3 regions of the Mesorhizobium sp. BH1-1-4 genome follow, and region 3 is predicted to be linked to each of the others. Evidence: predicted binding sites of a transcription regulator. Region 3 holds the regulator's gene; each other region holds the start of a gene.
The links. The regulator LexA, encoded in region 3, represses DNA repair genes until DNA is damaged. The targets are predictions, from matches to a motif close to TGTTCNNNNTGTGTTCNG.

Region 1: a site for LexA is predicted at 1,636-1,653, ahead of LB569_RS03120 (ImuA family protein). Genes of this name have one in related genera too.
Region 2: a site for LexA is predicted at 1,517-1,534, ahead of LB569_RS16355 (PA0069 family radical SAM protein). Genes of this name have one in related genera too.

Annotation. Positions count from the first base shown of each region.
Region 1 covers NZ_JAIUIN010000001.1:682,780-686,053, reverse strand. The annotation lists gene LB569_RS03125 (SAVED domain-containing protein) at 1-1,442, shown strand, start outside; gene LB569_RS03120 (ImuA family protein) at 1,690-2,442, shown strand; gene LB569_RS03115 (DUF6504 family protein) at 2,357-3,274, shown strand, end outside.
Region 2 covers NZ_JAIUIN010000008.1:89,655-92,928, forward strand. The annotation lists gene LB569_RS16340 (4-(cytidine 5'-diphospho)-2-C-methyl-D-erythritol kinase) at 1-126, shown strand, start outside; gene moaB (molybdenum cofactor biosynthesis protein B) at 128-682, shown strand; gene LB569_RS16350 (glycosyltransferase) at 946-1,458, opposite strand; gene LB569_RS16355 (PA0069 family radical SAM protein) at 1,609-2,763, shown strand; gene LB569_RS16360 (ribonuclease HII) at 2,918-3,274, shown strand, end outside.
Region 3 covers NZ_JAIUIN010000003.1:270,895-274,168, reverse strand. The annotation lists gene LB569_RS07805 (ComEC/Rec2 family competence protein) at 1-1,082, shown strand, start outside; gene lexA (transcriptional repressor LexA) at 1,076-1,819, opposite strand; gene LB569_RS07795 (GntR family transcriptional regulator) at 2,205-2,978, opposite strand; gene LB569_RS07790 (ABC transporter substrate-binding protein) at 3,132-3,274, shown strand, end outside.

The DNA of each region.
Region 1 (3,274 bases), on a different contig from region 3:
GCCTGCTTGATCCTGAAAGTCCAATCACCAAAGTGGCTTTTGAGACCGGGCCTAAAAGCTTCGACGACATCTGGGTCGAGTACGACCCGGCTCGCAGCAGCCGTGACCAGTACGGGGATGCCCTGAAGCGTGAACACATGCAATGCAAGTGGCACGTGACACCAGACAGCTACGGCTATTCGCAGCTGATTGATCCCGAGTTCATCAACGCCAACGCTCGCTCGCTTCTCCAGCGCGCGCGCCAAGCGCAGCTTGCCTATGCCCCGAGCGGTGTTGGCGTGCGTTTCAAGCTGGTGACTAACTGGCGCCTCAATCGCAGTGATCCGCTTCGCGAGATGGTGGGCAACCGATCGGGGACCTTGCGGCTTGAAAGGCTCTATGGTTCATCGACCGATAACAGCAGGGCCGGTGCGGTCCGAAAGGCTTGGCGCGAGCACCTCCAACTCGACGAGGACGAGCTGCGCGCACTTGCTCGCACTCTGGCCTTCGGAGAGGCGACGGACACTCTCGATGCCCTGCGTGAAAACCTTGACCTGCTGTTTGGTTATGTGGGCCTGCGCCGCATACCGCTGAACCAGAGCGCGTTCATCTATGACGATCTCGTCTTCCAGTGGATGGCGCAAGGCCGGCTGGAGTTCGATCGGGCAAGCTTTCGAGCGATCTGCGCTGGCGAAGGCGTTCTGGGCCCCTCCCAGGGCAGTCCAAGGGTCTATGGCGTGAAATCTTTCGAGCATGCCTTCGATCGACTGGAGGATCGTTGCCACGAGGTTCTGGATCTCGTTCCTGCTTTCGACGAACGTTACATCCGAAGCGATGGCGACTGGGAAACCTCACTCTATCCAGCATTGCGATTGTTTTTGACGTCAGCCGCTCGGGAGCAGCCGCGATTGCGGCTTGCCCTTGATGCCCACACCACCCTGGCGTTCGCGGCCGGTTCCATCCTCGACATCAAATCCGGTCGCCATATAGAACTGGAGCAGCGTAGCACCGAGCGCCGTATCTGGTCACCGGACGATACAGCTAGCGATGCCAATTGGCCGAAACTGGTCTCGACGGTCACCGAGCTTCACTCTGGTCAGCCTGACATCGCCGTCGCGCTCGGCCTGACACATGATGTATCCAAAGAGGTCCACAGATATTGCCAGGCAACCCTTCCGACCGTCGGCCGAATTCTGGGCCTAACGCCAAGCAATGGTTGTGGAGCAAAGTCCGTGGCATCTGGACGGCATGCTTTCGAACTCGCCGACGCCGCAGCCGGTGCAATTCGGCTCGCTCGTTCATCAGGCGGAGGGCTTGTCCATTTGTTCGTCGCAGGGCCCAACGCTTTCACATTCTTCCTGGGTCAACGTCGGATTGCCATCGGGAAGGCCCGAATCTACGAGTTCGATTTTGATGGCGAACGAGGTCGGTCATACGCACCTGCGTTGACACTACCGCTCTAGCCCGAGTGCTGCGTGTGGACACCAAATAGACCGTCTCGCCGGAGAAGCCAAGGTTACCCCCAGCGACACCGGGGAACGCTTGCGACAGGAACGGTCCTCGCGCACCGCCACATTTGCCTCATTGGCATCGGCACTCAGCAGAAGGCCACCAGCGTTGCGGCGGCGATGTCCACTTGACTCCTACCTCAACTAGTAGAACAAATAGAGAACATGTTCATATACGCTTTCATGGAGGTCAAGGACCCTCTTGCGGCCGGAGCCCGCCATCGACGCCTTGCGCGCGCGGATCGAAAAGATCGAGGGCCGGAGCCGGCGCGCGAGATTGGTGCTTCCTTTCGGGATCGCTGAGATGGATGCACGACTTCCGGGCGGCGGACTGGCGCTCGGTGCCCTGCATGAAATCGCGGGCGGCGGAAACGGCGCCATCGATGGCGCGGCCGCCGCGCTATTCGCAGGCGGCGTCGCGGCGCGCACAAGAGGCAAGGTCTTATGGTGCATCACCCGCCCAGACCTGTTTGCCCCGGCCCTGGCCCAGGCGGGGCTCAAACCGGACCGCGTCATCTATGTCGAGGCCGGCGACGACAAGACAATCCTCGCCTGCATGGAAGAAGGCATCCGGCATGGCGGACTGGGCGCGGTCGTCGGTGAGGTCGCGCGCCTGACCATGACCGCCTCGCGGCGACTGCAGCTTGCCGCCGAAGAAGCCCACACCATCGGCATCGCGCTGCGACGATGGCGGCGGCAGACGGAGGCGGCCGATTTCGGGCAGCCGACGGCCGCAATGACGCGGTGGCGCATCTCGGTCCTGCCCTCGGCGCCGCTGCCCGTGCCGGGCGTCGGCCGGCACCGATGGCTCGTTGAATTGATCCGCGCCCGCGCGGGTGAAAGTGCCGATTTCGAATTGGAGGCGTGCGATGGCACGGGTCGTCTCGCTGTTCCTGCCGACCTGGCCCACCGATCGGGTGCGGCGCAAGGCCGGCGACGCCACGCCGCCGGCTGAGGCCCCGCTCGTTCTGATCGGCCGCGATAAAAACAGGCGCGTGGTGCTCGCGGCCGACGCCGCGGCACTTGCCGCCGGCCTGCGCCCCGGCATGCCCGTGACGAAGGCGCAGGTGCTGGTGCCGGGCCTAGCGATCCAGGACGCCGATCCGCAAGCGGATGCTGAAGGCCTGGAGCGGCTCGCCGTCTGGATGCTTCGTTTTGCACCGATCGTTGCGCCCGATCCGCCTGACGGCATCGTCATCGACACGACAGGCGCGGAGCACCTTCATGGCGGCGAGGCCGCCATGCTCGAGGGCATGGTCGGGCGCCTGGCGATGTCGGGCATCGTCGCACGCGCGGCGATCGCGGACAGCTGGGGCGCGGCGCATGCGCTGGCCCGGTATAGCGGCCCGCCGATCCGCATCGCACCGGCCGGCCATGGCCAATCCTTTCTCGAACCCCTTGCACTCGACGCGCTGCGGCTCGCGCATGCGACGGCGGCGGAACTGCGCAGGCTTGGCTTCCAGAGGGTCGGCGATCTCCTGAGACAGCCCCGCGCCCCGCTTGCCCTGCGCTTCGGCCCGGAGATCGGCCGCCGGATCGATCAAGCGCTAGGCAACGTCGCAGAAACGATAAACCGAGTGCGCGCGCCGGACATCGTCGAAGTCCGCCGTGCCTTCGCCGAACCGATCGGCGCGGCCGAGACAATTGCGCGCTACATCGGCAAGCTCGTGGTCCAGCTCTGCGAACTGATGGAACGGCGCGGCCTCGGCGCGCGCCGTCTCGATCTCATCTGCCAGCGCGTCGACAGCCAGGCCCAGGCAATCCGCGTCGGCATGGCAAAGCCCGTC
Region 2 (3,274 bases), on a different contig from region 3:
GGCGCGACATGCTTCGGACTGTTCGAGACCGGCAATGTCGCCAAGCGCGCGGCCGCCGAAATCCGCGCCCGCCAGCCCGACTGGTTCGTCGCCGCAACGCGCAGCATGGCCTCGGAGGCCGAGTGAGATGGCCAGGATTGACGAGAACCGTGCCTTCGTTCCGGTGCGCATCGCGGTGCTGACGGTTTCCGATACACGCAGCCTCGCCGACGACAAATCCGGCCAGACGCTGGCCGATCGCATCACCGAGGCGGGTCACATCCTGGCTGCCCGCGACATCGTCACCGACGATCGCGAAAAGATCCGCGACACCGTGCTGGCGTGGTCGCGGGACAAGGCCGTCGACGTCGTGATCACCACCGGCGGCACCGGTTTCACCGGCCGCGATGTGACGCCCGAGGCGCTGGAGCCGATCTTCGAAAAGCGCATGGATGGCTTCTCGGAAGTGTTCCACCGCATCTCCTACGACAAGATAGGCACCTCGACGATCCAGAGCCGCGCGACCGGCGGCGTCGTCAACGCCACCTTCGTCTTCGTGCTGCCGGGCTCGCCCGGCGCCTGCAAGGACGCCTGGGACGGCATCTTGAAGGCACAGCTCGACTACCGGCACATGCCCTGCAACTTCGTCGAGATCATGCCGCGCCTGGACGAGCATCTGCGGCGGGGGAAATCTGCCCCTTAAAAAGCCTAGGCAAAGTGCCGGCTTCACGCCGTGTTCGCCAGGCAGAACAGCGCCGGCGCTTTCGAACGGCCATTCCAAACCGGATGCCGGAGACAGTATTTTCGTGGGCAATCCCTAGCGTTCACGAGAAGGCAGATATGGCCGTGCAAACTGGGACCATGCACACCGCGGGTGCCATTGCGGCAATATACGCCTGCGATTTTCGACCGAACCGGATCCATCGCAAATCGAAGTCCGCGCCTGCCAAAGAGCAGTCGCAAAAATCACCTTTGCCTCGGCGGCGCCGCCCAGATCTCGGCGTCGAGCTTCTTTGTCGCCAGACCGCGTGCCAACGCCTCGGCGCTGCCGGCATTCTTGGACAGGGATGCCGCCTGCCGTCTGCTGATCACCAGTCCGTCGGCGAGCGCACGGTTTGCCGAAAAGACCCGGGCCAGGAACGGCGGACGGCTGCCCCGCGCTCGCGAGAACCGGGCGGCCATTGTCTGCCTGGCCGTATGGGCGACAACCGCGTCGATCCAACCCTCCACCAGCCTCGCACCCGGTTCGAGAAACAGCAGCCAGTCACCCTTGGCCTGGCGAATGCCGGCGGCGATGCCGCCGCTCCCCACATAGTGGCAGCCGGCATGCTCGGCCACACGATGCGTGTGGTCGGTGGAGCCGGTGTCGCAGATCACGACCTCGCGCACCACGCCCTCGACCGCGCCGCCGATCAGCGTCGCCAGCGTGCGGGCGAGGCCCTCCTCGTCATTGTGCGTTTCGATGAGAACACTGAGCATGACTAGCCGAATAGCGGAAAGGGTTGGCCGGCGCCAGTTTTTGCGGCGCACCATAGAAAGTTCTTGCTTTGTTCTCATCGGTAAAATAGGAATAATTTCATGAGCAGAGCGATTCGACAGAACACGGACAGTCCCTGGGAGCGGGCGAAGATGGAACCGATCATGCGCGCCGACATTGCAGCCTTCGGAGCAGGACGAGCCGAGATGGCCAATGCGATGATCGAGCAGAGCGGGATGCGGGTCCGTCCGGACCGCAACCGCGGCCGGTCGGCGGGCATCAATCCGTCCGGCCGGTTCGAACCTGTCAGCCGGCATGTCTTCGACGATGGCTGGAGTTCGCTGGAGGAACTGCCCCCGTTCAAGACCGAGGTGCAAGTCGAGAAGCCGCGCACCATCATCACCCGCAACGAATCGCCCGACATCTCCTTCGACCGGTCGATCAACCCCTATCGCGGCTGCGAGCACGGTTGCGTCTATTGCTTCGCGCGGCCGACGCATTCGTTCATGGGCCTGTCGCCGGGCCTGGATTTCGAATCCAAGCTGTTCGCCAAGCCGGACGCGGCCCGCCTGCTCGACAAGGAATTGTCGAAGGACGGTTACCAGCCGCGTACCATCGCCATCGGCACCAACACCGATCCCTACCAGCCGATCGAGAAGCAGTACCGGATCATGCGCGAGATCCTCGAAGTGCTCGAGGCACGCGGCCATCCGGTCGGCATCGTCACCAAATCGGCCTTGGTGGTGCGCGACATCGACATTCTGTCGCGCATGGCCGAGCGCGGGTTGGCCAAGGTGGCGCTGTCGGTGACGACGCTCGACCGCATGCTGGCGAGGACGATGGAGCCTCGCGCATCGACGCCGACCAAGCGGCTGGAGGCGATCAGGCAGCTTTCGGATGCCGGCATCCCGGCTTCGGTGATGGTGGCGCCGATCATTCCGGGCCTGACCGACCAGGAGATGGAACGCATCCTCGACTCGGCATACCATGCCGGAGCGCGCGAGGCTGGCTATGTCGTGCTGCGCCTGCCGCTGGAGGTCAGCCCGATCTTCAAGGACTGGCTGCTGCGCCACTATCCCGATCGCTATCGCCACGTCATGTCGCTGATCCGTTCGATGCGCGACGGCAAGGACTACGATTCGGAGTGGGGCAAGCGCATGAAGGGCGCCGGACCCTATGCCTGGCAGATCGGCCGGCGCTTCGAGATCACCGCCAAGCGGCTCGGCCTCAATGCCGAACGGCGCACGCTGCGGACCGACCAGTTCGTCGCGGCCGGCAAGGACCAGGAGCAGTTGATGCTGCTTTGAACGATCAGACCGCCGCGGCCGTTTGATTGCCGCCGTGGCGAAAAAATCCCGTCCGGCCTGCCCCGGCCTGCAGACGGTGCCCTCCCGGTCCGGCGCCCCACCCGACCCGGAGGGACTTGCGGAGAATCGGAGCCGATGCGAACCTCGCCGCAACATGGCTCGCGCGCGTTCCGATTCTCCGCTTCTCTTCGAAATCGTCGAGAAACCCGATTTCTCCTTCGAGACGAAGGCGATGGCCGATGGCCTGTGGCCGGTCGCGGGGATGGACGAAGCCGGCCGGGGCCCGTTGGCCGGGCCGGTGGTGGCGGCGGCAGTGGTGCTCGATCCGGCCAACATTCCCGAAGGGCTCGACGATTCCAAGCGGCTTAGCCATTTGCAGCGCGAAGCGCTGTTCCTGCGCATTCTCGGCTCGGCGCAGGCTGTTTCCATGGCCTCGATCAGCGCCGAGGGCATAGACGGCAGCAACATTCTGAAGGCCAGCCTGGAAGCGATGCGCCGGGCTGTGGTCGGA
Region 3 (3,274 bases):
CTTATGCGGGCTGGGCGGATCACCATGCGGGAAAGACGAGGCCACCGGCGCCAAAGCGATCCCTAGCTGGGTTCCTGACGCGAAAACTCCTTTTGGGGGCAGGCGGACTGGCCATGACGTCCATCATCGCCGGCAGCGCCACGGCGCTGTTTGCGATCTGGCATTTCCAGCGGGTGTCGCCGCTCAGCCTGTTCGCCAATCTGGCCGTCATGCCGATCGTGTCGGTCGTGATGTTCCTGGCCGTCGCCAGTGCGTTGCTGATGCCGTTCGGACTGGATTGGCCGGCTCTTTACCTCATGGGCAAAGGCCTGACGGCGATGATTGCCGTATCGGCGTGGATATCGGAGCGCTCGCCAATCGATGGTGTCGGGTTGATTTCGCGGCAATCCGTGCTGCTGGTAACCGTCGCATTGGTCATCGCGACGATGGCGACGACCCGGCTGCGGCTCGCGGCACTGCCATTCGCGCTTGCCAGCTTGTTGACTGTGTCGGATACGCGCACGCCCGATGTGCTGATCTCGGAAGATGCGCGGCTGGTCGCGCTGCCGATCGGCGGCGGCGAACTCGCGGTCAACCGGGCTCGCCCGAACGAATTCACCGTCGACAACTGGAAACGCGCGCTGACATCGGAAGCCCTCGTCGTACCGGAGATGTTCGACAAGGCAGGTGGGCAATTCGCCATCGCCGATGCGGTAAACCTGCCGACGGGAGCGCCGTTCTATTGCACCGAAGGCGTCTGTATCGCCAGACACCCGTCCGGTGCGATCATAGCGCATGTCGAAGACCGCAAGGACACCTGGAAGGCCTGCGCGTTCGCCGACCTCATCGTGGTCAATGACGCGACCGCCTACGATGCTTGCCACAATCCGCTGGTTCTCGTCGTCACCAAACGGCAGCTCGCCCGCAAGGGAAGTGCCGCGGTCTTCTTCGATCCTCGGTCGGCCACGACCCCGGCCAAGATCGAATTCGCCGTCGACCAACCATACCGGCCCTGGCATGAGCAACGAAAATTCTCACGCGAGGCGAGGGGACTGCCGCCCTATAAAAAGCCCGACAAGCCCGATGGCAAACAGGCTCAGTAGCGCCTGATCAAGCCGACCAGCCTGCCTTGCACCTTGACCCTGTCCGGCCCGAAAATGCGGGTTTCATAGGCCGGATTGGCGGCTTCGAGGGCGATCGAGGCGCCTTTGCGGCGGAACCGCTTCAGCGTCGCTTCCTCCTCGTCGACCAGCGCCACGATGATTTCGCCTGGGCTTGCCGTATCGGCATTGCGGATGATGACCGTGTCGCCGTCGAAGATGCCGGCCTCGATCATCGAGTCGCCTTTGACTTCCAGCGCATAGTGCTCGCCGCCCATGATCATATCCGGCGGCACCGAGATCGTATGCGTCTGATGCTGGATGGCGTCGATCGGCACACCGGCGGCGATACGGCCCATAACGGGGATGGACACAGCTGAAACCGCATCGTCGTCATTGCCGGCCGCGGGCAGGCGCGAAGGTGCGGCTGCCGGCTTGATCTGGCGACCGAGATTGTTTTGACCCAGGCTGCCCTGGATGACGCTTGGCGAGAATTTCTTTGCCGCGTTGAGGCCGGGCGCGATCGAATCCGGCAGCCGCAGCACTTCCAGCGCACGCGCCCGATTGGGTAGCCGCCGGATAAAGCCGCGTTCCTCCAGCGCCGTGATCAGGCGATGGATCCCCGATTTGGAGGCAAGATCGAGCGCTTCTTTCATCTCGTCGAAGGACGGCGGTATGCCGCTTTCCTTGAGGCGTTCGTGGATGAACATCAGCAGTTCATGTTGCTTGCGTGTCAGCATGGCGCGGCCCCCAAGGCATTGAACAACGGTCTGATTCAGAATCGAAAAACAAACCCAGAACAAACCCTATCTGTTCCAGTTGTGTTCTGCAACCGTTTAAAGTTTAGTGAATTTGTTAAGGCGTCAGAAGCTTTTGGCTCGCGACTGCGGCCGGCAGACGACCTTTCGTTTCCGCATGGGCCTTGAAATCGTTATGGTTAATGGCTTGCGGCCTAACCCTGAAGGAGGCTTGGCGCCAGCCCTTTCGAAGGATCCAGGTAAGAGGCTCCAGCAAGTGTTCGTGCCATCTCCGGCGGAACGAAACGAAATCAAAACGCCAACAGCCGGCAAGCCGCTCACGGGCGGCCTTTATTCCTCAAGCGTCGGCCGGTGCACGGGCCCGACATCATCCGGCGACAGCCTTCAAGCTGCCGGCGCGGGCGGCGTATTTGGTCGCGCCACTGTCTTCGCTGTGGACATAGACATGCAGCGTGTAGCCGATATGGGCCGTCATCAGCGCCTTGGCCCGCTCGACGTCACGATCGAGTGCCGCTTCCATGATCGCGGTGTGATGCTCGATGGCGATCGCTTCGCGCAATGCCTCCATGGCCTCCTCATAGCCATCCTTGAGGCCAGCCGCGGCCCGTAATGTCGGCGCCAGGCCAAGAAAGCGATGATGGCGGCGTAGCTGATCCGAGATTGTCGAGCGGAAACGCAACAGCCAGTTGCATGTGGCGGCGCTCAGCAGCGCCGCATGGAAAGCCTCGTGGTTCTCGTCCCATTTGTCGACGGCCGCATCCGAGGGATCGTCGACCGCGGTCTTGCAACGGGAGAGCCGGTAGTGGGCGGTGACAACGGCATCCTCCCATTCCTTGCCGCCTTTCTCCATCGATTCGAGGAACAAGGGGATCTCGACCACCATCCTGGCGCGCGCCAGATCCTCCAGTTCGGCCCGCGATACGGGAGCGACTGTAAAACCACGGTTGCTGATGGCGGTGACCAGGCGTTCGGCCTCGAGCCGCGACAAGGCTTCGCGCAACGGCGTCCAGCCGACGCCATAGGTGCCGCGCAACGCGCTCAGCTTGAGGGGCGCGCCGGGCATGAGGCGCGTGGTCAGGATATCCCGACGCAACAGCCGATAGGCTGCCTCCGTTTTCGTGGAGTTCGTCTCATCCTGCATCGCGGTCCATCCGTCGTCCGGCAAAGAGAAATTATATATGATGTCCGACCGTGGCAAGAATTATATATAATGTTTGACAGGGGACGGCCGACTGACCATGATCGTTGCAGTAGCCGCGCTGCAAGCGGCGCTGATCAAATCTGGGAGGAAATGATGTTGAAGTCGAAATCCGCTTGGGTGTCGGGTTTGTTCCTGGCTGGCGCGTTGATGGTGAGCGCCGGCAGTGCCGCCGCCGATCAGATCCGCATCGGCATTGCCAATTTCGGCGAACATCCGCAGCTCAACGCCGCCATAGC